DNA from 3 places in the Priestia sp. FSL W8-0524 genome. Region 2 is predicted to be linked to each of the others. Evidence: riboswitches for the same ligand, from Rfam matches in the RefSeq annotation. Region 2 holds a riboswitch; each other region holds the start of a gene.
The links. A riboswitch is a leader RNA that binds a small molecule or an ion and turns the genes downstream of it on or off. The one in region 2 is predicted to bind lysine.
Positions count from the first base shown of each region.

Region 1: another riboswitch for lysine. It lies ahead of NST66_RS22900 (aspartate kinase); the one in region 2 lies ahead of lysA (diaminopimelate decarboxylase).
Region 3: another riboswitch for lysine. It lies ahead of NST66_RS11720 (amino acid permease); the one in region 2 lies ahead of lysA (diaminopimelate decarboxylase).

Region 1 covers NZ_JBBOUG010000001.1:4,375,171-4,385,926, forward strand. The annotation lists gene NST66_RS22885 (succinate dehydrogenase cytochrome b558 subunit) at 1-461, opposite strand, end outside; gene NST66_RS22890 (IS4 family transposase) at 761-1,894, shown strand; gene NST66_RS22895 (YslB family protein) at 2,224-2,751, shown strand; gene NST66_RS22900 (aspartate kinase) at 2,803-4,035, opposite strand; lysine riboswitch at 4,177-4,354, opposite strand; gene uvrC (excinuclease ABC subunit UvrC) at 4,420-6,186, opposite strand; gene trxA (thioredoxin) at 6,410-6,724, opposite strand; gene NST66_RS22915 (electron transfer flavoprotein subunit alpha/FixB family protein) at 7,134-8,114, opposite strand; gene NST66_RS22920 (electron transfer flavoprotein subunit beta/FixA family protein) at 8,148-8,921, opposite strand; gene NST66_RS22925 (enoyl-CoA hydratase) at 8,940-9,713, opposite strand; gene NST66_RS22930 (TetR/AcrR family transcriptional regulator) at 9,793-10,377, opposite strand; gene NST66_RS22935 (AMP-binding protein) at 10,490-10,756, opposite strand, start outside.
Region 2 covers NZ_JBBOUG010000001.1:2,045,428-2,056,183, forward strand. The annotation lists gene NST66_RS10240 (GntP family permease) at 1-306, shown strand, start outside; gene NST66_RS10245 (3-hydroxybutyrate dehydrogenase) at 326-1,102, shown strand; gene NST66_RS10250 (beta-Ala-His dipeptidase) at 1,298-2,758, shown strand; gene NST66_RS10255 (hypothetical protein) at 3,003-3,476, shown strand; gene NST66_RS10260 (GNAT family N-acetyltransferase) at 3,652-4,227, shown strand; gene NST66_RS10265 (O-methyltransferase) at 4,479-5,165, shown strand; gene NST66_RS10270 (LysR family transcriptional regulator) at 5,366-6,277, opposite strand; gene NST66_RS10275 (hypothetical protein) at 6,410-6,595, opposite strand; gene NST66_RS10280 (hypothetical protein) at 6,751-6,885, opposite strand; gene NST66_RS10285 (dicarboxylate/amino acid:cation symporter) at 7,024-8,286, opposite strand; gene lysA (diaminopimelate decarboxylase) at 8,337-9,665, opposite strand; lysine riboswitch at 9,804-9,986, opposite strand; gene NST66_RS10295 (CBO0543 family protein) at 10,053-10,565, opposite strand.
Region 3 covers NZ_JBBOUG010000001.1:2,312,281-2,323,036, forward strand. The annotation lists gene NST66_RS11705 (ethanolamine ammonia-lyase subunit EutB) at 1-692, opposite strand, end outside; gene NST66_RS11710 (ethanolamine ammonia-lyase reactivating factor EutA) at 719-2,137, opposite strand; gene thiT (energy-coupled thiamine transporter ThiT) at 2,294-2,902, opposite strand; TPP riboswitch at 2,935-3,035, opposite strand; lysine riboswitch at 3,210-3,394, shown strand; gene NST66_RS11720 (amino acid permease) at 3,497-4,936, shown strand; one part of gene NST66_RS11725 (IS3 family transposase) at 5,050-5,320, shown strand; one part of gene NST66_RS11725 (IS3 family transposase) at 5,320-6,200, shown strand; gene NST66_RS11730 (hypothetical protein) at 6,263-6,631, opposite strand; gene NST66_RS11735 (GNAT family N-acetyltransferase) at 6,735-7,226, opposite strand; gene NST66_RS11740 (cysteine hydrolase family protein) at 7,321-7,905, opposite strand; gene NST66_RS11745 (cupin domain-containing protein) at 7,927-8,235, opposite strand; gene NST66_RS11750 (YqcI/YcgG family protein) at 8,210-8,977, opposite strand; gene NST66_RS11755 (LysE family transporter) at 9,130-9,771, shown strand; gene NST66_RS11760 (alpha/beta fold hydrolase) at 9,757-10,578, opposite strand.

The sequences.
Region 1 (10,756 bases), 2.3 Mb from region 2:
AAGATCGTAGATACAACACCAACTATGTAGAATGCAAACATTGCTGGGTTGCTTAAAATTCGTTCCATCATTTGAAAATCTACTTCTTTTCCAAGCGCAGCTTGTATTCTGGTTTCCCATACGTGCCATGTGATGAAGATAAGTGTGATTACACCTGAAACACGCTGAAGGATAAACATCCAGTTACGGAAAAATCCATAGTTGTTAACGTTTGTTTTAGCAGTGAATGCGATGTAAAGACCGTATATTGCGTGAAAAACGATTGGTAAGAAAATAATGAAAATTTCTAGAGCATAGCGGAAAGGTAAGCTCTCCATGAAGTGAGCTGCTTGATTAAATGATTCTTCTCCCTTTGTCGCGAAATGATTCACAACTAAATGCTGTGTTAAGAAAATCCCGATTGGTATTACTCCAAGTAGTGAATGGATTCTCCGATATTGAAACTCTCTGTTTGCCGCCATCTGCGTAGACCCCCCTTAGTTAAATGAACATAGTTTGTGAAGAACTTTCTTACTCCCACTAGACAAATAGATTAATCGTGAATACAGGAAATGAAAACCTTTGCATTTCCTAATAAAGTATGTGACAGGTTAATTTTACTCCCATCGATTAAGAGCGTCAAGGCAAGATGTTTAAATCTTCTATAAAATATCACGCCTGTTGATTATCTAATTTATTCCAATAAAACCAAATAAAAAAGAGAGATTCTCATGTAAAATGTAAGTTACCACACCAACATTTACGAAAAGAGGAATCTCTCATGAATAAGAATACCACGTCTCCACATCTCATTCAAAACTTTCTTTCTGAAGCTGAACTTCAAGCGATTCTAGCCGAGTTTGGTTTTGTTGACACAGCCCGAAAATGTACCGTGTCAACGCTTATTTCTTATTTAATTGGTGCAGCGACAAACGAATGGAAAAGCTTACGTCACGCAGCCGATGTTGGGCCAAGTGTTGGACTCGTTTCCATTGACCATTCTTCGCTTTCCAAGCACATGAAGGCTCTTAATTACGCCATTATGAAACGTATTTTTGAAGTCATTGTCGGGAAGCTCAACCGAGCTACTCGTCGCACCCTCAAGATGAAAAAAATACCGATGGCAGTGGATTCGACAACGGTAACAGTCGGGAAGACACGCCTACCATGGGCAGTTTATCACGGCGAACGCGCGGGCATTAAACTGCATGTTAGCTTCACCAACGAAACTGCGATGCCTCTTCAAGTTGTCGAAACAACCGGATTAAAACATGACGGACCCGTTGGTACATGCCTTGAGGATAAACGCTTTATCTTCATAGGCGACCGTGCCTATTTTTCCATTGAAAAAGTCGATCGCTACGTGACAGAGAAAGAAAAACAACATTTTGTCATTCGCTTAAAAGAGAATATCCAGTTAAATCGCAAAAAAGCGCTGAAAGGTACACGTAAAAAGGATTCGAATGTGACCGGCGATTTTACGTGTATCCTTGGTACCCCACAAAAACAGACAAAGACACGCCAGCGTGTCGTGCAATTTACCGATCATGACGGTAAGGAGATACGCGTTGTGACAAGCTTGATGAACGTCACGGCAGAAGAAATTGCCGACATGTATAAAGCACGCTGGGCCATTGAATCGTTCTTTCGCTGGATCAAACAAAACTTAAATGTACCGATTTTATTCGGTACAACACCAAACGCCGTGTTCAATCAGTTGTTCACCGCACTCATCGCCTACGTTTTACTAAAGTTTTTACATATACAAGGTAGCAAGAAAAACACACGAAAACCCTTATCATTTGCAGGGTTCACACGTCTGTTTCTTTGCGCTACCCTGCCTTTAGAATGGCGAATAGCCATCTATGAAACACTTGAATTCTATCAAAAACTATACGAAGGAGTTTCTGGATGATTTTGGTTAATCAACACGTGTGATAAAATATAAATTTATAAAATTTTATATTTGTTAACGCTTACTACATTGATGTTAAAGATTTTTTCTTTCTATTATAATATCGCTTGCCACAGTTAAGTAAGCGTTTACTTTATACTTTTATTGTAAACAAGTTCACAAAACATTTACACAGGTAAAAGTACCCTTTTAAAAGTAATTTTATGGATTTTTTATCTTTACATCTAACTCTTTTTACCATAATAAAGATCCTCTTACATTTTATTAAAAAAATGCGTGAGAGGTTTTTTAGATTTGTATATAATAGTAGTAAAGAAAGAGGGGAAAGCATGAGCAATTTACAAACAGAATCACAGCAAGAACTTGAAGAGACGATGGAAACATTAGAACCTAATGCCGCAGCTGAAACAGAGAGAGCTCTTGATCACGTTCCATATTTTGGATACAGTCTTTTGCGTGACGTGTTGATTCCAGAGCTTCTTGGAGACGAAACGAATACCATCTCATACTGGGCAGGAAAACACCTTGCGCGTAAATATCCATTAAATACAATGGATGAAATCGTCGCTTTTTTTAAAGCAGCTTCCTGGGGAACACTGACGCTTGCCAAAAAAGATAAATATTCACTAGAGCTTGAGTTATCAGGTGATGTGGTCAGCAAAAGATTTCAGCAGGAAACTTGTTCATTTCATCTTGAGTCAGGATTTGTGGCTGAACAGATTCAGCGTCAAAACAACTGCCTAACAGAAGCCTACTTAACACCTAAAGAAAAGAACGGAAAAGTGCTGATTTCCGTGCAGTGGGACCGAAAAGATATCTTACCTACCGAAACCCGTGCGGAGCGTTATAAAAAGTAAGAAATACGTATATATAAAAGACGTGGAGATACCACGTCTTTTTTCTCTTCTTTATACTTGCACTGCCTGCTGCTCTTCTAATTCAAATGCTACGTGAAGCGTCTCAACAGCTTTTACCATATCAGCATGCGGTACAACTGTAGATACTTTAATTTCAGACGTGCTGACCATCTTCACTTCAATTTTCTCTCCTGCCAGCACTTCAAACATTTCGGCTGCAACACCTGGATTAGATATCATGCCAGATCCCACAATCGATACTTTAGCCAGACTGCTTTCATGTTCAATACGCGTATACCCCAAGGTAGATTTATACTCTTTTAAGACGGCAAGAGCAGCTTCTACGTCTACAGTTTTAATAGAAAATGAGATAGAGAGGCGATTATTAGCCGTTACGTTTTGAATAATAATATCCACGTTTAACTGTTCTTTTGCTAATGCTGTAAAAATAGTAGAAAGAGTTTGTAACTCGTTGTTTAACCCTTCAATTGTCACCCGTGAAATATTATCTTCAAACGCAATTCCTCTTACGACTAAGTTTTGTTCCATTGAAACTTCCTCCTCAACAATCGTTCCATTCTCGTTTTCTAAGCTTGAACGCACTTCTAGCGGTACCTGATAATTTTTTGCAAACTCAACAGCGCGCGGATGCAGCACCCCTGCTCCTAAATTGGCTAATTCTAACATTTCGTCATATGAAATAGAATGAAGTTTACGAGCATCTTCTACGTAGCGCGGATCCGTCGTAAACACTCCTGTTACGTCTGTATAAATATCACATTTTGCAGCTTTTAGTGCCGCGGCAAGAGCTACTGCCGTCGTGTCAGAGCCGCCTCGACCTAATGTTGTAATGCTTCCATCTTCTGAACAGCCTTGGAATCCAGCTACTACTACGATTCGACCTCTATCTAATTGGCTTTGAATACGAGTCGTGTCAATGTGCTGGATTCGTGCATTGCTGTGAACTGCTTCCGTCTGGATACCAGCTTGCCAACCTGTTAGCGAAGTGGCTTCATGACCTTTGAATTGAAGAGCCATTGTTAACAGGGAAATCGTTACTTGTTCTCCAGTTGTAAGAAGCATATCCATTTCGCGTTTACTTGGACTGTCCGTAATATCACTTGCTAATTTCACCAGTGCATCTGTGGTTTTGCCCATTGCCGATACAACAACTACTACTTGGTTACCGCGCTCTGCTTCTTGAATAACACGGTTTGCTACATGTTGAATACGTTCAACAGAACCAACAGATGTTCCACCAAATTTTTGAACGATTAATGCCATAATTTTGTTCATTCCTTTTCAATAAATTTGCATATGCAGGATGATGAGAAGCTAAATTTTTTTACTCAGACAATAAAAAAAGCAATGAGATGAGCTCTCATTGCTTAACGAACGAAAATTATAAAACATAACCGTCCACTGCCGTGAGATAGCTCTCCAAGAATCTACATCTTGACAATCCTACGTTTATTCAACGCAGAACCAGCAATCATTACTATGAGGTAATGTTCACTTCGGCAAATTTCCCTTTCCGCATCGTTCATAAGGGCTCATACCCTTCCTGATGCGTACTGATTAAATTTGCACCTCTATCTTCACTTCATTTGATGAAGTGTCGTATGAAATTAGTTAATAGCTTATCAAATATTTTCTATTATTTCAAGACTATTTTTGCAATGTTTCATAAATTTTTTCAGCAATGTTCTGAGGAACACCTGAATTTCGAATATCTTCAATCGTTGCTTCTTTCAATTTTTTCACCGAACCAAAATGCTTTAACAAAGCTTTTTTACGCTTTTCTCCCACTCCCGGAATGTCGTCCAGAACTGACTGAAAAGCGGACTTAGAGCGCACTTGACGGTGGAAGGTAATCGCAAAGCGGTGAACTTCATCTTGAATTCGCTGAAGCAAATAAAATTCTTGACTATTGCGTTCAAGCGGTATGATTTGAGGAGGCTCACCAATCATCAGATTGGAGGTTCTGTGCTTATCATCTTTGACAAGACCTGCTGTAGGCACTAAAAGTCCCAATTCATTTTCGAGAACGTCCTGGACTGCAGCTAAATGCCCTTTGCCTCCATCTACAACAATTAAATCCGGAAGCGGAAGGCCTTCTTTTAACGCTCTGGAATACCGTCTGCGAACGACTTCCCTCATGGAACTGTAATCATCTGGTCCCTTTACGGTCTTAATTTTATATTTGCGATATTCTTTCTTTTCCGGTTTCCCATCAACAAAAACAATCATCGCAGAAACTGGGTCTGTTCCTTGAATATTTGAGTTATCAAATGCTTCAATCCGATAAGGAGCGGCAATTCCAAGCTCTTCTCCTAACCGTTCAACTGCGCCAACTGTACGCTCTTCATCTCGTTCAATTAAATAGAATTTTTCACCGAGCGCAATCTTTGCATTTTTACACGCAAGTTCTACTAATTCTTTCTTTTTGCCTCGCTTTGGATGCTGAACCTCTACTTCTACTAACTTCTCAGCTAACTCTGCATCAATCGTTGCTGGAACCATCACTTCTTTTGGCTTAATATTTTTGGCATAAAACTGACCGATAAAAGTTAAGAAATCTTCTTCTGGCTCTTTATAAAAAGGAAACATAGAAACTTCTCGCTCAATTAATTTCCCTTGGCGAATAAAGAAAACTTGAACACACATCCAGCCTTTATCGTAAGAATAGCCAAACACATCTCGATTAACAAAATCATTAAACGTTACTTTTTGCTTTTCCATTGTCGCTTCGATATGAGCAATTTGATCTCGGTATTCTTTAGCCCGTTCAAAGTCAAGTTCTTCTGAAGCTTTTAACATTTTTTCAGTTAACTCTGTTTTGACATGCTCATATCCACCATTTAAAAACCGCGTGATATTTTCAATAATTTGTTTGTTTTGCTCTTCTTTTACCTCTTTTACGCAAGGAGCTAGACATTGCCCGATATGGTAATACAAACAAGGCCTATCTGGCATAGTGGAGCACTTTCTTAACGGATAAATGCGATCAAGAAGCCGCTTTGTTTCATTTGCTGCTTGAACATTAGGATAAGGACCGAAGTATTTCCCTTTATCTTTTTTTATTTTTCTTGTAATAACAAGTCGGGGCTGTTTTTCAGCTGTAATCTTAATAAACGGATAGCCCTTATCGTCTTTAAGCATAATATTGTATTTTGGGTCATGCTTTTTAATTAAATTCATTTCTAAAATAAGCGCTTCTAAATTAGAAGATGTGACGATATATTCAAAGTCGACAATGTCGTTTACAAGTCGAAGCGTCTTTCCGTCATGAGATCCGGTAAAGTAGGAACGTACTCGATTTTTTAATACTTTTGCTTTTCCTACGTAAATGACCGTTCCATATTTATCTTTCATCAAGTAACAGCCGGGCTGATCCGGTAAAATAGCCAGCTTTTCTTTTAAATAATCGTTCATACTTTTCTCCTTCCTCTTCTCTTACTCTGTCCATCTATACAATCGCTTATGAAGCGTAACCTACATTCTTGCCTGTCTTAATACATGTACATAAGCTGGATTTATGGCGGTGTTCCTTACATCTAGTATAAAACAAACGAACGCATATTCGCTAAATAAAAGTATTCCCAAAAGAGAAAAAGTGGAGAAAAAGAAAAAAACCTAGCCTGAGCTAGGTTTTGACTTACGCGTGTTTATTAATTAATTCTGTTAATGCTTCTTTTGGTTGGAAACCAACTACTTGATCAACTTTCTCTCCATCTTTGAATAATACTAAAGTTGGGATACTCATAACACCAAATTTTCCAGCTGTTTCTTGATTTTCATCAACGTCTACTTTTACGATTTTAACTTTATCGTTAAGTTCGCCATCAATTTCTTCAAGAACTGGAGCAATCATTTTACATGGGCCACACCATGGTGCCCAAAAGTCAACAAGCACTAGGCCTGATTTAATTTCATCTGTAAAGTTTTTATCTGTAGCATGTGCAATAGCCATTTTAATTCCTCCTAAATATATGCAATATCCAAATTCTACTCACAGTATATCACCTTCAAATAAGGTTTGCTAACTTTTTGCTTACATTTATACTGTTTATTCTCCGCTCTAGTTTGTACAATTTGCCTAAAAATATGCGTAGAAAATTTCGTTTCCCATGAGGCTGAGACCTGACTAAATGAATCCAAAGACGAACAAATAGTATACATGGGTTGAACCGCTTGCGACACCGCAGTTGATTTCCATGCAAGACTTCGCTTTTCTAGCAGGAGTCTTCGCCTTGCCCTCCAATCACCTGCTAGAAAGACCTACCCTGCGTTTACCCTAACAAAAAAAACGAACCACTAATCAAAAATCTTGATCAACGGTTCGTTCTTCACTTCGTCTCAAATACTTTTGTCCGAGAATCTTACGCAGACTGTACTTTCAGCTTTTTAAATTCTTCCGTTAGCAGAGGCACTACTTCAAATAAATCTCCAACGATTCCGTAGTCAGCTACTTTAAAAATATTCGCTTCAGGATCTTTATTGATTGCAACAATAATTTTTGAATTTGACATACCTGCCAAATGCTGAATAGCACCTGAAATTCCGCAGGCAATGTATAAATCTGGTGTGACTACTTTGCCCGTCTGACCGATTTGAAGAGAATAGTCGCAGTAATCTGCATCGCACGCTCCGCGAGACGCTCCAACAGCTCCATTTAACACGTCCGCTAGTTCTTGGAGAGGTCCAAAACCTTCCGTGCTTTTTACACCTCGACCACCTGCAATCACGACTTTTGCTTCGGACAAATCAACCCCTTGCGTTGCTTTGCGTACGACTTCTTTTACAACAGTACGCAGGTTTTTGATTTCAACATTTAAATCCTCTACATCACCTGTACGCCCCTCATCTTTTGCAAGCGGTGAAATATTATTTGGACGAATCGTGACAAACGTAAAAGCATCGGTCATGATTTTCTTCTCAAATGCTTTACCAGAATAAATTGGGCGAGTGAAGACTACTTGATCCCCTCCCACTTCTACATCCGTCACATCCGAGATAAGTCCTTTATCTAAGCGAGCTGCCAGTTTTGGCGCTAGATCTTTGCCAAGAGCCGTATGCCCAAATACGATAGCTTCAGGCTGTTCACTTTCAATGATGGCTAATAATGCCTGAGCGTAACCATCCGATGTGTAAGCAGCTAAATCTTCATGCTCCGTCACAACAACTTTATCTGCTCCGTATGCAATAAGTTCTTCACTTAAAGATTTTACGTCCTTTCCTACTAACGCTGCAATAATTTCTCCCCCGTCAGCTACAGTAGACGCTGCGGAAATCGCTTCAAACGATACGTTTCGTAATCCCCCATCACGTGCTTCTCCAAGAACTAACACTTTGCGTCCCATTACAATACCCCCATTGTTTTGACTTTTGACTTATTAAATGACTTTTGCTTCCTTATGCAGTAAATTGACCAGCTCTGTTACTTGATCTTTTATATCTCCTTGTAATACGCGCCCCGCGTCTTTTTTCGGAGGTAAATAAATTTCAATTGTCTTTGTTTTTGCTTCTACATCATCTTCATCTAAATCTAAATCGTCTAATTCCACTTCAACCAACGGTTTCTTCTTTGCTTTCATAATCCCTGGAAGAGATGGATAGCGAGGCTCATTAAGTCCCTGCTGAGCTGTTACTAAAAGAGGAAGCGACGTTTCAATAACTTCCGAATCTCCTTCCACATCGCGTACAACCGTCACTTTTTCACCTTCAATATCCAGCTTTGTAATCGTTGTAATATAAGGGATTTCTAACTGTTCTGCTACGCGCGGTCCCACCTGGCCTGAACCTCCGTCAATCGCTACGTTTCCTGCTAAGATTAAATCAGGAGATTGCTCTTTTAAGTACTGTGCCAGCAGCCTAGAAGTCGTGTACTGATCGCCATCTTCTATGTCATCTTCCGTATTGATTAAAACCGCTTTATCTGCTCCCATAGCCAAAGCTGTTCGGAGTTCTTTTTCTGATTCTTCCCCTCCTACACTCACGACCGTAATCTCTCCGCCATGCTTTTCCTTTAGCTGAATAGCCTCTTCAACTGCATACTCATCGTAAGGATTAATAATAAATTCAGCTCCATCTTCAACAATTTGACCATTTTTTAGTGAAAGTTTCTCCTCTGTATCGAACGTTCTTTTTACTAACACATAAATATTCATTCAATTCCCCTCCTAAGCTTATTTTCCTAAAAATTTAGGCTGGCGCTTTTCAATAAAAGCGGCTACGCCTTCTTGAGCATCACGGCTTTTGAATACGCTTCCAAAAAACTGTGCTTCTTTTTTGATGCCGCTGTAATAAGCATCTGTTTTTACATGTTGAAGCAGCTGCAAGGTAGCTTTAACAGAGATTGGGCTTTTTTTGGCAATTTTTCTAGCAAGTAAAAATGTTTCATTGATAAGCTGACTTTCTTCAAAAGCTGCGTTTGCCAATCCTAACTCCACTGCCTCGCTGCCCGATATTGGATCACTTGTCAGCATCATCTCACAAGCCTTATGAACCCCTACATAACGAGGCAATCGCTGAGTTCCTCCAAACCCTGGTATAATTCCTAACTGAAGTTCAGGCAAGCCCAGCTTAGCATTTTCTGTTACCAAACGGATATGGCAGCTCATAGCAAGCTCTAATCCTCCGCCTAAAGCAGCTCCATGAATAGCTGCAATAACTGGTTTTGGGTAATTTTCAATATACTCAAAGAGCTCTTGGCCGTTAACAGCAAGTTTCTCGTAATCTTTTTCCTGCTGCAGTGATGTAAACTCTTTTATATCAGCTCCAGCACAAAAGAATTTCCCTTCGCCTTTAATGACGATAACCCTTGTCTCTTTGCTATCTTCTAAATGTTTTAAAACACTTGAAAGATCTTTTAATAAATCTTGAGACAAAGCGTTAGCAGGTTGTCTATTCAACGTAATGAAGCTTATTGCATCAACAGTTTCAACCTGGATAATCTCCATTTGTTTCCCCCACCCTTTCTTTCTATTTTCATTACCTTGCGCTTCTCCCCTCGCAAGGGAGCAGCAGGCTCACTTACGATTATGAGCCGCTGCAGCCGTTTAACAGCAGGGAATGGACTTTATCTACCGATTCTATTAGACCATATCGATGATCGTTCATTACCCATGTTGTGACAGTTTCATCAATCGTTCCAAAAATCATCTGTCGCGCAAGACGAATATCTATATTTTCAGAAAACTCACCCGTTTCGATTCCTGTCTGTAAAATAGAATCAATGAGAGTCAGATAATCTTTTAATACATCGTTAATTTTCAATCTTAAATCTTTGTTCGATTGACGCAGTTCAAGCTGTGTCACTGTAGCTAAATGATGATCCTCCGCTAGAAACGAAAAATGCTTGTCAATTAATACGTGAAGTTTTTCTGCCGCAGTTTCAATTCCCGCCAGTTCTTCATAAATTTTTTCTACAAACTGTCCCATCTTCTCTTGAAATAAGGAAATCAAGACATCTTCTTTGTTTTTAAAATATAAATATATCGTACCGTCTGCAACTCCAGCCTGCTTAGCAATTTTAGAAACCTGAGCATTGTGGTATCCGTTTTCTGCTATTACTACTACAGCTGCATCGATAATCTGCTTATACTTTGGCTTATTTCTTCTCAATCTTATACGCTCCTTTAAAATATGAATGATTATTCATTCATATCTTTATAATAAAGAAACCGCAAGTATCTGTCAATTATGTTTCAGCAAAAAAATCAAAGGCGACGATCGATTACGTCGCCTTTTTATGCTTTTCATTTTCTTCTTCAATCAGTGCTCGTCGCAGAATCTTCCCGACCGCTGTTTTTGGAAGCTCATTTCGAAATTCATAAAGGCGCGGAACTTTATAAGCAGCTAAATACTTTCTAGAAAACTCATTTAACTCTTCTTCAGTACATCTTACACCATTTTTTAATACAATGTAAGCCTTCACTGTTTCTCCTCTATATGGGTCAGGAACACCTACCACTACAGCTTCTTGAATTTTTTCATGCTCATA
Region 2 (10,756 bases):
GTTCAAGTGCTAGCGATGATCACGGGTTCAGCATCCGGTGGTATGGGTATTGCGCTTCAAGCATTAGGAGATACGTGGTATCACTTGTCTCAAACGACGAATTTAAGCGCAGATGCGCTTCACCGTATTGCAAGCGTTGCGTCAGGTGCATCTATTTTACCGCATAACGGTGCGTTGTTAACGCTATTAGCTGTAACTGGTCTTCGGCATAAAGAAACGTATAAAGACGTATTTGTTGTTGCATTTATCATCCCGACAATCGCTTTATTTGCAGGAGTCGCATTAGCGGCAGCCGGCATTATTTAAAAACAGGAGGAGAATACACATGGTTGAAAATCAAGTAATTGTAATCACAGGAGCAGCAAGAGGAATTGGATTTGAAATAGGTAAACGATTCGCTGAAAACGGCGGGAAAATTGTGTTATCTGATATTGATCAAACTGCCGTAGAAGCTGCAGCACAAAATCTTCGTGAAGCTGGATTCGAAGCACTTGGTGTCAAAGCGGATGTAACAAAAGAAGAAGAAATCAAACATTTAATTGAAACAGCAAACGCACATTTTGGAGCGGTTCATACGTTCATTAACAACGCTGGTTTGCAGCACGTTTCTCCAATCGAAGAGTTTCCAACTGAAAAGTATGAGTTAATGATTAAAATTATGCTAACAGCTCCATTTATGGCGATTAAGCACGCGTTTCCGATTATGAAAAAACAAGGGTTCGGACGTATTATTAACGTTTCTTCTATCAACGGTTTAATCGGTTTTGCAGGCAAAGCAGCTTATAACAGTGCCAAACACGGTGTAATTGGGCTAACAAAAGTAGCTGCTCTTGAAGGTGCAGCACACGGTATTACGGTTAATGCACTTTGTCCTGGTTATGTGGATACACCACTAGTGAGAGGTCAGTTAGATGGTTTAGCTAAAACAAGAAACGTACCATTAGAAAGCGTTCTTGAAGAAGTTATTTATCCTTTAGTCCCTCAAAAAAGATTACTAGACGTGAGCGAAATTGCTGACTACGCTATCTTCTTAGCGAGTGATAAAGCAAAAGGTGTAACTGGTCAAGCGGTAGTAATGGACGGCGGATATACAGCTCAATAAAAATAGAACAAATCATTAAAAGCATAAATGAGTCCAACGGGCTCATTTATGCTTTTTTAGGTTATATCTATTCTATTGAGTTAATCAACGTTAAAATATAACTAGGCGATACATAAAAAAAGCCTCATATGCTATTTCTACTGTCAAGATAAATAGTAGGATAAAAAAGCGTACAGATTAGAAAGGATGATACATATGGTGCAAACAGTAAATGAATTAATTAAACATCCGGTTTTCTATTTCTTTAACGAAATCTCAGCTATTCCTAGAGAATCTGGAAATGAAAAAGAAATTAGTAACTATTTAGTTTCTTTTGCAAAAGAAAGAAGCCTTGAGGTTATCCAAGACGAAGCTTTAAATGTAATCATTAAAAAGCCGGCAACTAGAGGATATGAACATGCTCCAGCTATCATTTTGCAAGGACATATGGACATGGTATGCGAGTTAAATAAAGGAACTGTCCATGACTTTGAAAAAGATCCGCTTCAACTGCGAATTGTTGAAGATATGCTTTATGCAAATGGTACTACGCTAGGAGCTGATAACGGGATTGCCGTTGCATATGCACTGGCTTTACTAGATGCTCAAAATATAGCGCACCCCTCTCTTGAAGTAGTCATTACCACTGAAGAAGAAACGACTATGGGCGGAGCCATTGCTGTAAATCCAGCTTATTTTGAAGGGAAAATTTTTATTAACCTTGATACAGAAGAGGACGGAAAGCTCCTTGTCAGCAGCGCAGGCGGGGTAAAAGGCGTGCTTCGTATTCCTATAAACTGGGAGTCGTCTTCCAATAACTCAGAAACATATAGCTTAAGCATCGGAGGACTGCGCGGCGGACATTCCGGAATGGAAATTGACAAAGAAAGAGGAAATGCGAATAAACTGCTAGGGAGAGTTTTATATGATTTACAACAAGAACTTCCCTATTCTTTAAGCAGCATTAGCGGAGGATTAAAATCAAATGCAATTCCCCGTGAATCAGAAGCAATTCTATCAGTTGAGCCTTCTGAGGTAGGAAAGCTAGAAAATAAGATTCGTGAGTGGAACGAAATAGTAAAAAATGAATTACAAGCGGCTGATCCGAGCGTATATGTAAAAATAAACAAATTTTCTTCCGTTGAGAAATGTTTTACAAGAGAAACGACAGAACGAATTGTACAAGCTATTATGCTAACACCAAACGGCGTTCAAAGCATGAGTATGAATATTGAAGGATTAGTAGAATCTTCTACCAACTTAGGTGTGATCACGACGACAGAATCTGAGGTTGTTTTTCAAAATGAAATTCGCAGCTCAGTAAAAAGCTTAAAAGAAAAAATAGTAAGTCAAGTGCGCATACTTGCTCAGGTAGTCGGGGGAAGAGTTGAAACAAAAGGTAATTATCCTGAATGGGCGTACAATGGAGATTCAAAAATTCGCGAATTATGTAAAAAGGTTTACAAAGAAAAGTATGGTGAAGAGGCGGAGATCATCGCCATCCATGCTGGAATTGAATGCGGTATTTTCTTAGAAAAAATCCCTGGATTAGATGCCATTTCGCTCGGACCCGATATGTACGACGTTCATACACCTGATGAACACCTGAGCATTCCGTCTACTCTTAAGACATGGGAATACTTATTAGCAGTATTAAAAGAGGCAAATAAGATATAAAGTTATCAGCATCCCTATAATCTTAAAAAGAGAGCTTCTGTAAAGGAGCTCTTTTTCATTCGTCATTTATCAGATAATAAATAGGGTTCCATCAACGCGTCAGGCAATTGAGAACATTTATGTAAGCGTTTTACAAATAAAGGTTTTAAAACGGTCCTAAAAGAGGTAAACAATTATTAAAACGATAGACAAATGAATTCAAAACAAGCTCTGCAACTAATAAATTAGTAGGGAGAGAATGTATATGAATGATAATAGTCTTATCAAAGATCCTTTTTTAGAAAAAGGAGAAATTGAATTTTTAGAATTAAAGAAAGACGAAATACGTTATCTAAAGTTCGATCGATTTTTAAAAGTCATTAAAGCACTTAATCAACGCAGTGATAAAGGCTACCAGAGTCTTATGCTTTCCGTTGATGGCTTTAAAGGTACTTCAAGAGAATTATATGAGATAGAGGAGTTTCGCAGGTATGTAAATTTGTTAATTAATCAAGTTCCTCAAATGTTATTTTATATTCATGATAAAAACAAAATGACTAATCAAATTTTAAAGAGTCTATCAAATAATAGCAGCCAGCCGGCCTCTATAGATCCTAAAAGAGCACGTTTAATGATTGATGCCATACAAGAGCAAGTAGCGAAAACAGAGGATAAAGAGATAAAGGAGAATCTTTCTGAATTCGTATGTAAAATCCAGAGCTTTGTGAATCAGTATTAACAGTTCCCAATAGAAAAGCAGAATCCATATTATAAAAAAGTACGAGAACTTAAAGCTTCTCGTGCTTTTTTTGTTGGGAAAACTGTAGAAAAAGAAAAGGATTATCAACATATATTGATAAATAATAAAAGTAAAGCTTCATATTTGGCAGTGAAATAATCAGGAGGGATGAACATTGAATCATATTGAAATAAGAAGACCAAAAATAGAGGACAGCGCAGAACTCCACGAGCTTTTTAATGAAGTGATCACAGATACCTTTCATAGAGAGGGTCTATCTGACATGGTGAACGATATACAAATAGAAATTGAAAGTAAAGAACAATATTTAAAAAGTGACCTTGATAGCGGTGGGAAATGTCGATTCTTTTGGCTCGGAATAGATACGTGCACCAATAAGATTATTGGCTGCATTGAATATGGCCCTGTTAGTGAATTAATTATGGCGTGTACAAAAGGGGAGCTGCAAGGATGGATTGAAATCGGCACAGTTTTTGTTCATCCAAAGTACCAAAGAAAAGGGGTAGGAACACTGCTTATACATATTATGCTGCTTACGCTTCAAAGCAGAGAAATTAAAAAAATTTGTTTGGATAGCGGATACAAGAATGCTCAGAAAGTATGGAAAAACATATTTGGAATTCCCGATTACTTAGTAAAAGATTACTGGAGCAAAGGATATCATCACATGATTTGGAAAATAGAAACAGAACGTACACCGATAGTATTTAAGTTCAGTCATAACGGATAATAAGATGTCTTCTAGAAAATAGCCGGTAGAAAGGTACCGGCTATTTTTTACGGATTGAGCTACGATTATTTAAAGATAAAAAAGACCTCTCTGAAGGTCTTTTTTTATGGACATATAACAATTCTTTTTAAGAGCGAGCAGGATAGTTTATTAGAGAGCTAGAACACATTCATAATACGAACGATTACGGCAACAAGCTGAATATGAGAAAAACATATTCGTATCTTTGAATAATAAAGCTTTTATCACTTATGTGGAGGAGTATGGAAATGTCTATATATGAAATTTGGAATGAAGTGGATCTTTATATGAATGATAAGCTCATACAACCTGACCCTATTCTTGATGAGGTATTGAAGGCAAATCAAGAGGCTGGATTACCTGCCATCGACGTATCGCCTAGTCAAGGAAAGTTTCTGCATTTGTTAGCTTCATTAAAAGGGGCTAAACGCATTTTGGAAATTGGTACTCTTGGAGGGTACAGCACGATTTGGCTAGCCAGAGCTCTTCCGAAAGATGGACAGCTGATTACGCTCGAATTAAGCGCTCAGCATGCAGAAGTAGCACGAGCTAATTTAAAAAGAGCGGGAGTAAGCCACTTAGTAGAAGTCATTGTCGGCCCCGGGCTTGATACATTAGCTGTATTAAAGGATAAGGGAACAGAGCCGTTTGATCTTATCTTTATTGATGCTGACAAGCCGAATAACCCAAATTACTTAAAGTGGGCTCTAGAATTATCGAAACGAGGAAGTACGATTATTTGTGATAATGTTGTTCGTCAAGGGCATGTGGTGAACTCAGAAAGTGAAGATGAAAATGTAAAGGGAATTCGACAATTTATGGATGCTCTGGCTCAAGAAAAACGAATCAGCGCCACGGCTATACAAACCGTTGGAAGCAAAGGCTATGATGGATTCATTGTAGGGATTGTTGAATGATAGAACTCGTGTTACATATAAAGAGGCTGGGACAAAAGTAGTTTTGTTGAAGGGAAATCCGACCGATGAATTCAAATTCTTGATGGAGAATCTCGATTCCTCGGTCGGATTTTTTCATGGTGATAGTGAACGTAAATTTCATGTGTGTAGGTGTAGGTGCTTCTAGCTGTGGATTGATTTCGTTATCTCCCAGCCTCTATTTAATTTGCGTCCAACTTATTTGTTATTTGTTTTGCTGTCAGAAAATTAATCAACTCTCTTACAGCGAATGAACTGTAGCGTTCTTTTAACAGAATAATTCCAAGTTCCCACATCATTTCAGGATCTGCAATAGGTACCGTAATAATATTGGAATCTTTCACTTTGGCATAAAGCGATTCGGGTAAAATAGCAATACCTAGTTCTGCTGCTGTTAATTCAATAATTAAATCCCATTGAGAACTTTTATATGCGATAGAAGGCACAAATCCTGATTTTAAAGCATCTTGAATTAACCGGTCGTGCAGCGTAAATTCTTCACTGAACATAATGAATTTTTCATGCTCCAATTCTTTCATCCAGAAGGAAGAACGTTTAGCTAAAGGATGGTTTTTATGGGCGTATAAAAGGAATCTCTCCTTAACGAACGGGTATACGTGAAAATGCTCATCATGACCGCTTGTGAGAGGAAGCATAACAATCCCCATATCTACACCAGCCTCTTCCACAAGGGCTTCAATTTTTTTTGCTCCAAATTCAATAAGCTCTAGAGATACTTTAGGGTATTGTTCATTAAATGCTTTTGCAATCTTCGGGAAAAACAAGGTCCCGATGAGCGGAGGGATTCCCATCTTGATTTGCCCTGTTTGCAAGTTCATTAAATCGCCCAACAAGTGAGGCATGTCTTTTAACACCGACAGCGCTTTAGTTGCCTGATGATACACGACTTCTCCTGCATCGGTTAGCTTTAATTCTCTTGTTGAACGGTCAAGAAGCTCAAATCCTAGTTCATTTTCTACTTTTTTGACGGCTTTACTTAAAGCCGTTTGTGACAAATGAACTTGCAGCGCTGCCTTTGTAAAATTTTTATGATTCGCTACCTCTATAAAGTATTCTAAGTCTCTGATTTCCATGTGAAACTCCATTTCTGCAAACTGCTTATCCTTTTTTTTTACTCTTTATTTTAACCATTAAATTATTTACTGTAAATGCGCTGATTAAAAAAGGGAGCTATCCAATGAATAAAAACGAGGAAAGGAAATGAACTAAAGTTTCTGTCGAAATTGATTTATAAAACCAATAATCTTTTTATAGAGAAACATAGATTTTGCTACTAGCTGATGAGGAATATAAAGATTTTTGCCTGTACGTTCGGGCAAAAATGCAAAACTTATCAAAATAACTGAAAGCCCAAAGGCTGCAGCTGTAATCTCTATCCAAGAAAACACCATATCATTCCTCCTTTTACAAACCTATTAATAGAATATGTAAAAGTTTGAAAGGAGGTTGTACGATAGACCTATAAAGAGCGTCGTCATTAAGCTCTCTCAAAATAAAATGACGTCAAAGAACGCAGGGCCTGTGCCAAACGTTCTTTGACGTCATTTTATTTTCGCTCTTCAGCTTGATGCTCTTGTTTGTTTTGCTCAGTGAGACGTTTTTGATGAGCTTTTGTTTCTGCACTTACGTGATTCGCATCATTCGGTTGATTCTTCTTTGAACCTCCTGCAGCGTTACTCATTAGACGACACCTCCAGTCCGGTTATGAAACATACCTATAGAATGTGCGTATTTACAAACTTTATACACGGCTATCGATATTACTGCACACGAAAAAAGCAAAGGGAGAGTCACTAAGACTGTTCCCTTTGCTTTTTTACTAGGCGACTTTATCGGTGGTGATAATTTTGTTAATCCAGTCTTTTCCTTCTGTAAACCTTGTAACAAGCATCGCTGTTACTGTATTTCCCGTACTGTTTAAGAGCGTAGCAGGGGCGTCAATAATTGTGGAAATGACCGCAATGATGGGCAGAACTTCTGGCGAAAATCCGTAAATTGTAATGATTAACATTTCGCCAATCATACCGCCTCCAGGAATTGCTCCCATTACGGCTCCAACTAAAAAGGCTACGCCTAATATGCTCAAAATACTCGTAGCAGACGTCATATCTTTGCCGAACAAACTGAATAAGAAAACAATTTTTAGAATACCACCGATAACAGAACCATCTTTATGGGTGTTTGCTCCTAATGGAATCACTGTTTCAGCAATATCCAGAGGCACACCCATTTTCTTTGTTGCGTCTAAATTGACTGGAATAGATGCCGCGGAAGAACAGGTAGCAATAGCAGTGATAGAAGGAGCAGCTGCATTTTTCCAAAACAGCTTAATTCCTGCTTTACCGCCAGCAATCCATGCGTATAGCGTAAAGAAGCCAAAATAGTAAACGATTGCAATTAATAAATAAAGAATAAATGCTCTAGCATACCCTTGCAAGATCTTTGGTCCAAGTTCTCCTACTACAGTAGCAAAATAGCACCCTAAACCAATTGGAGCATAGTACATGACAATTTTAACGACTTTCATCGATACTTCTTGACCCGAAGTCAGAAATTTCGCCATAGGCTGTCCTTTTTCACCAGCCATCGTGGTAGCAATACCGAAGATAACGGCAAAGACAATTAATTGTAAAATATGCTCTTTCGAAAATAACTGAACAAAATCAGGTACAGTAAATGTACTAACAAGCTGATTTAAAAGCGTCATTTTTTCAGCTGTATTTTCACTGTCACCCATTAATTCTTTAATGGCAGAAGTATCTACGTTGTGCAGCGGATTGTAAAGTGATGCGCCTAAAAAGCCTAGAACGGCTGAAACAACAGCAGTGGCGACAAACACAACGGCGATACCTAGCATAATTTTACCAAGACGTTTCATTTCGTTCATGTTTGCGATCGCCGAAGCCACACTAAAAAAGACAAGGGGAACGATAATCATGAACATTAAATTAAGAAACAAATCACCAAAGGGCTTTACGACTGCCACATCGGGCCCGATAGCATATCCTGCTATCCCGCCAATTAAAATAGCGAGAAGCAGAATAAGCGATGATCTGTACGTTTTAAATACACTTAAAACCATATAGATTTCCTCCAAACAACAATAGCTTCTTTACTACGCAAGAACAGCTATCATTTGCTCATTGCATACGTAGTAACGACTGGCTTTACATCTTTACGCACCAAATCTTCGTATGTTTCTCGCTCTACAGCAAGACGAGCTTCTCCATTTTTCACAAATACAACAGCAGGGCGCGGAATACGGTTGTAATTGCTAGCCATTGAATAGTTGTAGGCACCTGTAGAGGATACTGCTAGTAAATCTCCTTGATTAACGCGCGGTAAATCGATATCCCAAATAAGCATATCTCCTGATTCACAGCATTTCCCCGCAATTGATACTGTTTCATCTTTTTTATCCGTCACTCTATTAGCCAAGACAGCTTCATGTTTTGCATCGTAAAGAGCAGGACGGATATTATCGGTCATACCGCCATCAATTCCTACGTATTTGCGTACACCTGGAATCTCCTTCGTTGAGCCGATTGTATAAAGCGTTGTACCTGCTTCTCCTACGATGCTTCTTCCAGGCTCAATCCAGACTTCCGGAAGGGTATAATTCTGTTCAGTTAACGTGCGGCTTAGCTTTTCTGTCAGTGCATCTACATAATACTCAACTGGAAGTGGAGAGTCGCTTTCGGTATAACGAATACCAAAACCACCACCTACGTTTAAAACTTTTACTTCAAATTCCATTTTATCACGAATACTGAATAAGAAATCAGTTAAAATATCAATGGCGCGAGAAAAACCATCTACTTCAAAAATTTGCGAACCAATATGACAATGAATGCCTAAAAGATCGTAGTAAGGCTTTTCTAATGCAGAACTTACCGCTTTCATAGCCTGGTCATTGGAAAGACCAAATCCAAACTTGGAGTCTTCCTGTCCGGTCATAATATATTCATGTGTGTGGGCTTCAATCCCTGGAGTAACACGCAGAAGAATAGATGCTTTCTGTTTGCGCTCAGCTGCTAAGGCATGTAAAACTTCAAGTTCGGTAAAGTTATCCACAACAAAACAGCCAATATTCGCATCAAGAGCCATTTCAATTTCTTCAATCGTTTTGTTATTTCCGTGAAAATGAATGCGTTCAGCTGGATATCCCGCTTCAAGAGCTGTAAATAATTCGCCTCCTGAGACCACATCTAATGACATATCAAGCTTCGTTAAAAGGCTAGCCATTTCCATACAAAGAAACGCTTTCCCTGCATAGGCGATTTGATATGAAAAGCCGCTTCTTTGAAAGGCTGAATGGAAGGCCTTGCATTTCGTCTCAATTAATTCTTGATCGTAGATGTATAGGGGAGTGCCGTATTGTTTTTTCAGTTCGACCGTATCGCACTGCCCAATTTCTAAATGATTGCTGCTGTTAATTTTACTCGTTCCATGTAAGTACATAATCCGTATCCCTCCATTTAAATCATTCAACTATAACTTTGATGGTCAGTAGAAAAACACAAAAAAGACCCGTGAAGTGATGTTCACGCGTCTTGGTTTCATAATAATAAAGTATTATTACATTCTAGGCATCAACATCTCTTCAATAGCTCTCCACAAACCAAGTGGTTTGTGACAGCTCAGCATTTATTCAATACTGAACCAGTATATGAACACAATGGATGTTTATATACTTCGGCACGAAATCCCTTTTACTTATCTTCACAGACTCCATTAGTCTCCAATAAGTGACTCTTGATTTCATGCACCTCTATTCTCAGAGAGGAAAATTATATTTAAATGTAACTCCTATTATATTTCCTTTTCCTCTGTCTAGTCAATGAAAAGTTAAGGCATAGGAATATCAAAGAAGATAAATAAAAAAGCTATGAAGCTTCCAGATAGAATCCAAGCAGCCAGCGCTGTCTTCTGATGAATGATTAAAAGTGAGAACGTGACAATATTGAAGAGAAAAGAACATAGCAGCGACCATCCATAATGATGAGTGATACTGTGATTAACATAAGCAATGAACTCAATCACAGTAAATAAAAGCGCCCATAAAAGAATCCACCACAGCCGGCCGCTTACATGCAGCGGCAGCCTTCCTAAAAAAACCGGTATAACAAACGGATAAATAATTAAGGTTATTCCAAGAGAAACCATTAGGTGATCGGGTAGAAAAAGATGATCAATACCAACAGGGTGAAATACCCATACGCGGTGATGAAACAGCAGCACTTCATAAAGCAAATTCCCCGTGACCCAAAACAGCAAAGTAGGGTAGTATTCTTGATACCTTCGCCACTTGCCAAATAGTAAACCAAGAATGATAAAAAATAATACAAATGAAGATTGCATACGCTCTCCTTAAAATAATGGTTATTTCTTTTTATTTACATATTATAGTGGTTTTATTCTTTCATTTTTTTATTCAGCACCTATAATAGAAAAGCCGTAAGCCACAGCGTTAAAGACGTACTACCACTATTTATGGCTTTCTTCACCCTGTTATAATCTTGGTAAAAGAACTTCTACCGCTTTTGTTTACG
Region 3 (10,756 bases), 270 kb from region 2:
TGACTCGTCACATGTGATAATACACAGTTTTGAGTAGGAATTGACCATTGGTTGATTATATTTTTTGTTTCATTTAAAAGCGCGTAGATATTATCCGTTGTATCAATAACAGGGTTAATTCCGATAACCGCATCTCCAATTCCATAGCTTAACGCTTCGTAGAGAGATGCTCTCATTCCTTTTAAGTTATCTGAAGGATGATTAGGCTGGGCTCTTGAAGCCAATACGCCTTTTTGACCGATAGTCGTTTGACAAGTAGTTTGCACTTCTATCTTGGCAGCTCCTTGAATTAAATCTAAATTGGACATAATTTTAGTAGCTGCCGCAATCATTTCGCTGTTTAATCCCTTGCTAAGCGCAAGAAGGTCTTCTCCGGTATGCTCATCAGATAAGATGTATTCTCTTAACTCCCCTACTGTCCAATTTTTAATAATGTCGTAAACCGATGAATCAATCTGACTTTCGATTAATGCCGAGACGTTGTCTTCATCTGCGCTTAGCAGCGGGTAATTTCGAATATCAGCAAGTGTGATATCAGCTAGCACTTGTTTGGCTGCCATTCGTTCTTTCATTGACTCAGCGCTAACTCCTGCGAGCTGATCTCCAGAACGTTCTTCGTTTGCTTTGGCCATAATTTCTTTCAAGCTATAAAATGAAAATGTTTCTCCTAACAACCGGGTAGTTTTAAACATCGTTTCCTCCTTGTATGTTCAGTTGATTATGATGAAAAAGCGAGTGTTTTAATCGAAACAGAGATTGCCTCTCCAGCTACGCGTAACCCTAGATCGATATAATCTCCGTGGGTAAAGTCAATTTGATCTAAACAAATAATTTCTAATTCGTTCTCCTGTTTGGCTAGTGCTTGTCCTAAAGCTTTAGCAATATCCTGCTCGCATAAAACAACGAGGCACTTAGCTCCTTTAAAACAAGCACCAAATTCAGCGCTTATTACTTTTGCTAATTCTTGCAGCATTATATAGCTGCAGTAAGGGAAATGAGATAAAGCAATAGCAACGGGAGGATCTTCTGCGCTGAAAACAGTTGAAGCCTGCATACATGCCGTTCGAGCTCTTTCTTGAAACAGCTGCGGATTCCACTCCTCCTCTTGCTGTACGGGTATCTCTATAATCGGAATATTTTTTAGCGGCAGCCGCTTTGATTTAATGTATACGGTTGATCCGCTAACTTCTGTATTTTGCATACCAGCTCCAATGACAGTGGCTCGCGTTGTTTCAGCGGCTTGAGATACCTGTATGGCTTGAAACTGATAAGCTAGCAGCGGACCAATGTCTCCGTGTATGGCCACTTCCTTCACTGTTTTTGGTTTCTCCTTCTCTATCATGGCTCCTACTCCTCCCGAGACCATGATTGTCTCTGGCCGAGTAGAAGATCTTGTATGAGGGGAAACGAGCAGCAAAGAGGTTTGCTTCAGTGCGCTCACATAATCCACGGTTTCTTTAGCTAGCAATTTGCAAATAGACGAGAGTTTTTCAAATGTTGCTTTTTCGCCTTCTTGAAGCATCAGAGAATTATTTTTTAAAAATTCAGTTAAATAAGACGAAACGTAGGTAACAATACCATCTTCGTTTAGTCGAATTAATCTTCCGCCTACATGCAGGGTAAACGTTTCAATCACTTTTCCATTTTGACATAAGGCGATGTTAGCAGTGCCTCCACCTACATCAATATTGGCAATCACTTTATTGGTTTCAGCAGAATGTTCGATTGCTCCCGATCCTTTTGCCGCTAACATTCCTTCTAAGTCAGCACCAGCTGTTGCAACAACAAAATTCCCAGCGTGTTCAGCTAGATAGTGAACGATACTCTCTGCATTTTGCTTCCGAGCCGTTTCTCCTGTGATGATCACAGCACCCGCCTCCACTTGATCTAAGGAGATCCCTGCTTTTTTGTACTCTTTTTCTAGTAATAGCGTTAACCTTCGAACATCGATTTCAACCTCGTTTACCATAGGTGTTGTATAGATGGAACTTGCATACGTTACGCGACGATCAATAATTTGACAGCCTGGCAGCGTAAACTGATTTTGTTGATTTGCTATTAACAGTTTGCTTACAATCAGTTTTGTTGTGCTTGTTCCAATATCTAAACCTATGCTCGTGATCCATTTCTGTAGCATACGATCAATCCTTTATCTCGTTTGAATATGTTGACTATCATAAAACAGTTTTTTGAATATTTCACTAACTATGTTATCAAACCTGACACACTTTTGTGTAAACAAAGGTGACAAATAAGAAAAAAGACTAAATCTTGGCAGATTTAGTCTTTTTTCTTATGATGAGTGTGATTTAGTTACAATCATTCTTGATGCCGATGGAATTAACAATGAAAGGATAATTAGACATGATAGCAACGACCCAATCATCGAAATCCCATTCATCGAGAAAGAATACCATAGAACAGGCATTCCTTTTGGTGCAGCAAATCCCCAAAATATTAAACCGGCAATAAAATGGCAAAAATAACGAGCAAAACTTCCTATAATTAAAGATAAGATAATAAAAAAGAAAGCTTTTGATCTTTGATTATTAGCTAAATATCCTTTAATAGAACTAGAGAAAATCCCGCCAAATCCAATAAAGGTAACAGCGATAATATACTCTATAAAAGCTTGCAACGGGGTTAAAATATACGCATTTCCTAAAGCTAGTTGCAATATTCCCCATAGAAATCCAGATAAAGCTCCTCCTTTAACTCCCCATCGAAAACACATAATAAAGATAGGAACCATAGAGAACGAAATGCTTACACCTATTGCAATTTTTATAGAAGGTAAAAGATCAATCAAAAAAGCCAATGCTGCAAAAATAGCTATTTCAATTTTAGCCTGTAAAGGTAATGCTTTATTCACGTTTCTCACTCCTGTTTTTGAATCATTCATATCAAACGGTTTACACAGGAGTAAGCAAATATATGCTACTATTCCCACATTCCTACGCTAGCGTTAACTAACAGGTTCGAAGGGTCTGAACATTTCGTTCACTCTCAGCACGGCGGCTCCCCCTGTGGTACGTTTGGATATTTATGTAGTATAAAGACAATGTTTATTATACCATACGTAACAAAATAGATTCGAGAGATTTCAAAGATGTTTCTATTTTCTGAATCTATTTTTTATAATGACAATCGTTTTAGTATTTGTTATACTTCTTTTATGTCAATTGAATATAAAAAACCCTCATCCTAATCGATGAGGTAGAGGTCGCAGTTTTTAATAGTAAAGTAACGGAAATGCAGAGAACATTGAGGATGTTGCTTGAAAGGAAAAATTGCCGAAGTTTAAATCACTTCTCGGTTGATTTAAGCTGGGGCTGTCTCCGAACAGGAACAGAACTGTCACATCATGCGAGTGATGTGAAGAGCTATCTTCACGGAAGGTTGACGCGGTTTTCAGATTTAAAAGCGCGCACATATACTGCGGGCTTTTTTTATGTTATCCCGTCTCTTTCCGTACATTCGAAAGGAGTATTTATCTATGCAAGAGCAGCAAGAATTAAAACGTGGGTTGAAATCTCGCCACTTAACGATGATTTCATTAGGAGGAGCCATCGGAACCGGCTTATTCCTAGCAAGTGGTGGAGCAATTCACACAGCAGGACCTGGGGGAGCGCTTTTAGCTTACGCTATTATTGGCGTAATGGTTTACTTTTTGATGACCAGTCTAGCAGAGCTCGCAGCTTATATGCCTGAAGCTGGTTCATTTAGTACGTATGCGTCTCGTTTTGTAGATCCATCCTTTGGTTTCGCTCTCGGCTGGAACTACTGGTATAACTGGGCTATTACGATTGCAGCTGAATTATCCGCTGGAGCCCTTATTATGAAATTTTGGTTCCCGAACTCTTCTTCTATTTTATGGAGTGCCCTGTTTTTATTAATTATGTTTGGGCTTAACTACCTTTCTGTAAAAGGATTTGGTGAATCTGAATTTTGGTTTTCGTTAATTAAAGTAGTAACGGTTATTATCTTTTTAGTTATTGGTATTATGATGATTTTTGGTATCTTTAACAATGAAGCACCAGGTTTTAAAAACTTCACGCTTGGTGATGGACCGATTCACGGTGGATTCTTCACTGTACTAGGTATCTTTATGGCAGCTGGTTTTTCATTCCAAGGAACAGAGTTGCTTGGAGTCGCAGCTGGAGAAAGTGAAGATCCGGAAAAAACGGTTCCTCGCGCAGTTAAACAAGTCTTCTGGCGCATCTTGTTATTTTATATTTTAGCTATTTTTGTTATTGGAATGCTTATTCCATACACAGCGAATTCATTAGCAAGTGATGACGTGCGAGTAAGTCCGTTTACTTTAATATTCGAACGAGCAGGTCTGGCGTTTGCAGCATCAGCGATTAATGCCGTTATTTTAACAGCTGTTTTATCTGCTGGTAACTCAGGCATGTATGCTTCTACGCGTATGCTGTGGAACTTAGCGAAAGATGGAAAAGCACCAAGGTTCTTAGCAAAAGTGAATAAACGAGGCGTTCCAGTTAATGCCTTAATCGCAACGGCACTTGTCGGTACACTTGCATTTGGTGCTTCATTTTTTGGAGACGGTGCGGTATATACGTGGTTACTTAACGCTTCTGGTATGTCTGGTTTTATTGCTTGGTTAGGAATTGCGATCAGCCACTATCGTTTTAGAAGAGCATTTGTTGCTCAAGGTCATGATTTGAGTGAACTTCCATATCATGCAAAACTTTTCCCATTTGGCCCTATCTTTGCCTTTATTTTATGTGCCGTTGTTATTTTAGGCCAAAACTATTCGGCGTTTATGGGTGACTCGATTGACTGGTACGGTGTACTTGTTTCTTATATCGGACTTCCTTTATTCTTAATTGTGTGGTTAGGATACAAATGGACGAAAAAATCGAAGCTTATCCCGTTAAAAGAATGTCAAGTAACAGTGAAAAAATACGAATAAAAAAAGCTCTCTATTCTTTGGGACTGACCCCCTAGAGTGAGACAAATAAAAAACACCTTTAAGTTAAAAAACGGGTATGTAGTACCTAACAATAACTTGGAGGTGTTTTTTCTATGGGGACAAGAGTCAGTTATCCGGTAGAAATAAAATTAAAAGCGATTGAAATGAGATTAGCTGGTATACCTGTAAAAGAAGTATTGTCACAGCTGAATATTCGTAATCATACCCAATTGAAAACGTGGATGACATGGTATAAAAATGGAGAAATGCATCGATTTGGACAGCCTGTAGGCAAGCAGTATTCATATGGAAAAGGTCCTGAATTTAAAAGCGAGACGTCTAAGTTAGAGGCAGAGAACCGGCAGTTAAAGCAACAGATTGAGATCTTAAAAAAGTACAAGGAATTGGAAAGGAAGTGGTACCAGAAATTGTAGTAAACACAGTGGAAGAGCTAAAAGGTCAGGTGCCTATTTATCAAATCTGTTTACATCTTAATATCCCTCGATCCACTTACTATCGTTGGAAGCAACATACAAAACGGGATACATTAAAGAAATGGATGGAACAACAAGTTGGTGAACAATGTCATAAACACAAGTTTCGATATGGCTATCGAAAGATTACAGCATTACTCAATCGAACGATGAAGATTAATCATAAGTTTGTGCAGCGTGCCATGCAGAAGTATGGTTGGCAATGTCGCGTAAAACGGAAGAAACGTCAGCGAACAGGGCAACCTTATCAGGTTGCAGAGAATGTATTAAATCGTGAATTTCGAGCTGATCGTCCTCTTCAAAAACTAGTGACGGATATTACCTACTTGCCTTTTGGACCCAAACAGTTGTATCTTTCAAGTATTCAGGATTTATTTAACGGAGAAATCATTGCGTATTCCATTGGTGATTGTCAAAACGTAGCGTTTGTTTTAGATACGTTAAGTCAACTTCCTTCTTTGCCTGAAGGATGCACGCTGCATAGCGATCAAGGTTCCGTGTACACATCGTATGCTTATCAACAAAAAATCAAAGAAAGAGGCATTACCATGAGTATGTCCCGCAAAGGGACTCCCGCAGATAATGCCTCTATCGAATCGTTTCATTCCTCGCTAAAGTCTGAAACGTTCTACCTTGACGAGTTGACATATACTACGACCACCATCGTAGAGCAAACCGTCAAAAACTATATTACTTATTATAACAATGCCCGTATTCAAACAAAACTAAACAACCAGTCACCGGTACAATATCGGCAACTGGTCGTTTAAAAGGTGTTTTGATCCCTGTCTCAAAAACAGGGGTCAGTCCCCTTTTGAATAGAGAGCTTTTTTTATATGAGCTGATCGGCAAAATGAAGAGATATATAAGCGGGTTGGTTTTTCATAACAAGCATATAACCTTTGAGGGGACGGTTATAGTAATCAGCAGCTTCGATATAATAAATACGCTGAATTAACCTGCTTAAATGAGTTGCAAAAGATGGAAGTTGGTGATTAGGAATGGTTTGGATGTAGTCTATGATTTCTTGTTTAGTTTGAAGGCCTGAACGGGTACATTCTAACAGATGAAAAAGCGGATCTGCTGCTATAGTAGATAGTTCAGAATTGTGTTTGATTCTATTCAGCTGGATATGCAGTTCTTTTTGGGACCATCTTTTCGGCACAGCTCTTAGATGTTGATATTGAAAATGTGTACTCATGATAGCTAACACCTTTCGTATTAAAATAATAAAACAACTTATTATTTTAATAACCTTTACACATGAAACTAAAACGTTACAATGTGTAAAGGTGTCATACATCTTATAAAATAAGCTGATAAAAAAGTACATCTTGCCACTGATCAAATTTCCAGCCCACTTCTTTAAACTCTCCGCAAAATGTAAAATTAAATTGCTCATGCATTTTGATACTGATATCATTCCCTTTTGTAATTCCTGAAATGACAACGTGATGGTCGAGCTCTTTAGCTAATTCCAAAATGCGCTTCATAAGCTGTTTCCCAATACCATGCCCTTGTTGATTTTTATCAATATAAATCGATAGCTCTACTGTTTGAATGTACGCTTCTTTATCTCGATACGAGGAAAGCGAAGCATAGCCCGCTACTACTCCATCTTTTTCCGCGACAATAAGTGGAAAAAGTTCATTGCTAATATGATTATTAAACCAGCCCCTTCTTTGTTCTACTGTTACAGGCGTTAAGTCAAAAGTAGCAGCACTTGTTTGAACGGACTGATTATAAATTTCAACAAGCATAGGTAAATCTTCTTCTTTAGCATAACGAATGATCATATGTACAAACTCCTTATAGTATAGAATTATCTTTATTTTACTTCTTTTAAGAAACATAATCTACATAAAAAACCGATGTGCGTATGCACATCGGTTATTGGTTTTGGGCATATTGAAAGGTTTGAAGGACTTGAAGAGTCTCTTTTGTAGAAACGACCGTTGCAAACTCTCCGTGCAAGGAAGACAGTGCGAATGTATGTACATCTTCTGCAAGAAGTCTGGTTTTTCCATCGTAGGACATACAATCAAAACAGGCCGTTGCATCGTTCACAACATACGTCCTATACCCTAGATTTCCAGCCATGCGCGCAGTCGTAGAGACGCAGTGATTAGTAGTTAGTCCTATTAAGATAAGCGTATCATAGCCATTTGCTTTTAAATAGCTATCTAGCTCTGTTCCAATGAAACAGCTGTTCACGTGCTTGCGAATTAAGTATTCGTCTTCTTGTGGACCAAATCCTTCTTTGAACTGAAACCCCTTTGAACTTGGATGTAAAGGAGAGTCTGGATTTTCTGATGCATGCTGCACGTGAATGACAGGATAGTCTTGGCGCCTCCATGCTTGCAGTAGCGTCAGCATATTCTTTTCTGCATCTAAATTGTTTCTTTCTCCCCACTGGGGTGAATAAAACCCTTCTTGTACATCGATAAGTAGCAACACTGGCCGGGAACGTAGCATAAGCATCATCTTCTTTCGTCTTTATTTTAAAATGGAAATAACGTATGTGCATCCATCAGGACCGGCTTTTGAAGAATGAACCGTTTGTTTCGGTAAATGTATCCGATCTCCGGCCTGACATAGAACCGTATCACGTTCAACTGTAAAGTAAATAGATCCTTCAAGGATATGAAGAATTTCATCAGTTGGATGCGTATGAGACGGATGTGTTTGAAAAGCAATATCGTGCTGTACTTCAACGTATCCAGTATACGCCGGAAGCAGCTCTTTAATTACTTCTTCAAACTTTCCGCCAACTCCTTTTTTAATAGAGGCTTTTTTTACGTCCATGCTGCTCACTCCTTTTTAATTTAAATGGACACTGTCCGGTAGTATGGTTATTATCATCGTGTAAAAAATATTGCTTCCACTCTCTGTTTTCCTGCTGTCCATACCAGCCTAACTCAGGGTGAGCTGATACGTCATCATATGTTTTTAACCGATCGCGGACGACTTTTTGTACATGCTTCCCTATTTTTGAATCTCCTGTCATACCTTCAAACACCCACCGCGGCTGAAATGTAATCATAAATCCTCTGCTCTTACGGCTTTTACGTAGAGAATGAGCAGGCGTATTACAGACGACAAAAATAGGTTCTCCGTGAAAACAAAATTCCCATAATGCATCTTTTGGGTCTTTCGGAATATCTTGCGGCCATTTCTTTTGATCAATTTGATGAAGAAACGTCAGCGTATCCCAGAACATCGTTTCGTACTCTTCCATTGACCGTTCTTTATGTTCAGGCTTAAAGAATAACACAAAGGATGTATAGCGACCTATGGTCTTAAATGTATCTATGTATTCTCTAAGTGCCGCCGCTGCATGTTTAATATCTTGATAGTTATAAGGAGTCGTCACAAATGAAAAACGCAGTAAATCTTTTTTAAAGCCTTCTACCCCTAATATACAGGGAAATGGATTTTCTTCTGATAATATATCGCTTTGGAAATATTGAAAAGCATCTTTCCCCCAGAACGGGACATGCGTTGACTCTAAAATCTCATTAGCTCGAAAAAGCATTTTTGATGCCATTAAAACCCTCCTTATGGAACTCAACGTTACATGTGTATTAAAAAAAAGAAAGTTTATGAGTATTTTTAACTAAATCTCGCTTCTAAATTATAAAATTCTAATCTATATATATATAAGCTACTATTGGACAAGTTAGAAAGGAGGCTGTGTTTGTGGAGTGGTTTTTGATTGCTATAAAACAAATAATTCTAGGTATTAGTCTCGCAGCACCGGTAGGTCCAATTAATATAGAGATGATTAAAAGAGGTCTGACAAAAGGATTTTGGGCTTCTTGGCTAGTTGGTTTAGGAGGAATGACAGCCGATATCTTATTTATGCTTCTCATTTTAATAGGGTTAACCCCTTTTGTTCAGATGCAGGCTGTTACGGTTGTCCTGTATGCAACGGGTTTTGTCATGCTCACATTTGTTGGCTTTCAAAGTATGAAACAAGCTGTCTCTCGTTCCTTTTCAGTAGATGTAAATAACCCTTCTGCTAAAAAAGATAAGTCGTTTTTTACAGGTTTTTTTATTGCTCTTATGAACCCTTTAAATATTGTGTTTTGGTTTGGTGTATTTGGATCAAGCTTAAGCGAAAGCCTTCAAAGTCAAACGTGGCTATCCGTCTTTTTTCATAGCTTCTTTATTATTTTTGGCATCATTCTTTGGAATTTAAATATTGCGAGCAGCATTCATTTTACAAGAAAATTTATCACGCCTAAGCTTTTTCGCCTCATTACGTTAGGTGCTGGTTTTTTACTTTTTTTATTTGGCTGCCAATTCGGTTTTAAATGTGTATCCTTACTTATCGGCTGAGCTTTTATTGATGAGTTCAATAAGGGTGTCATTTACTTTCTCACGTTCATCATAAAAAAGACCGTGTCCACTATTTTCAAATGGGATCAGTGTAGAAAATGAAATGTGGCGATTCATTACTTTTGCAAGATCAAATGGACAAATTTGATCTTTTTTTCCGTGTAATATATATGTCTCAGCGAAAATTTGACTCAAATCTTCCCGTAAGTCTTCGTCTCGTAAAGACACCGCAGTTTTAATCGTTCCATGGCCAGATGCCTCTAAACCTAAATCTTGAAACCATCCTCTAAAAGCTGCGCTGACAGGCTGATTAAAAAATTTTTTCCCAAAGTCTTCAAGCATGTTAGGACGATCTCTATACGTATTTTGAATAATTGTATTTACTTCTTCAGAAGGAAGTCCGTATGGAAAATCAGTTTTTTGAATAAAGCTTGGAGCCGCTGCCCCTAATAAAATTAACTTCTTCACGCCATATCCTAAGTGTCTACTCATATATCGAATGGCAATGGCTCCCCCCATAGAAAAGCCTACTAGCGTATAATTTTTAAGTCCTAATTTTTCTACTAACATACGAATATCATCCGCTAATTGATTGTAAGAATAGCCGGTGAAAGGCGTATCTGATTTTCCAAATCCCCGAAGATCAGGAGCAATACACCGAATACCGCAGGCCGGCAGCGTTGTAAATTGGTATTCGTACATTTTAGCGTTAACAGGCCACCCGTGAAGGAAAAGAACGGGTTCCCCTTTTCCAATATCCCGAACAAAAAGTTTAGTCTTAGGAGTTACGTGAATAAAATAGTTCATATATAACACCTCCTAGATGTTCTTATATATATATGTTTTGGACAATTTGAACATTCAAAAGTTTCTTAGAGGCTTGTGTAGGAGATGCATGATGTTTATTTGGAATGAGGAGTAGGAAAATCATTTTATATTGTTTATTTAGAACATAGTTTAATTTAAAAATATTGGGTAAAAAAAA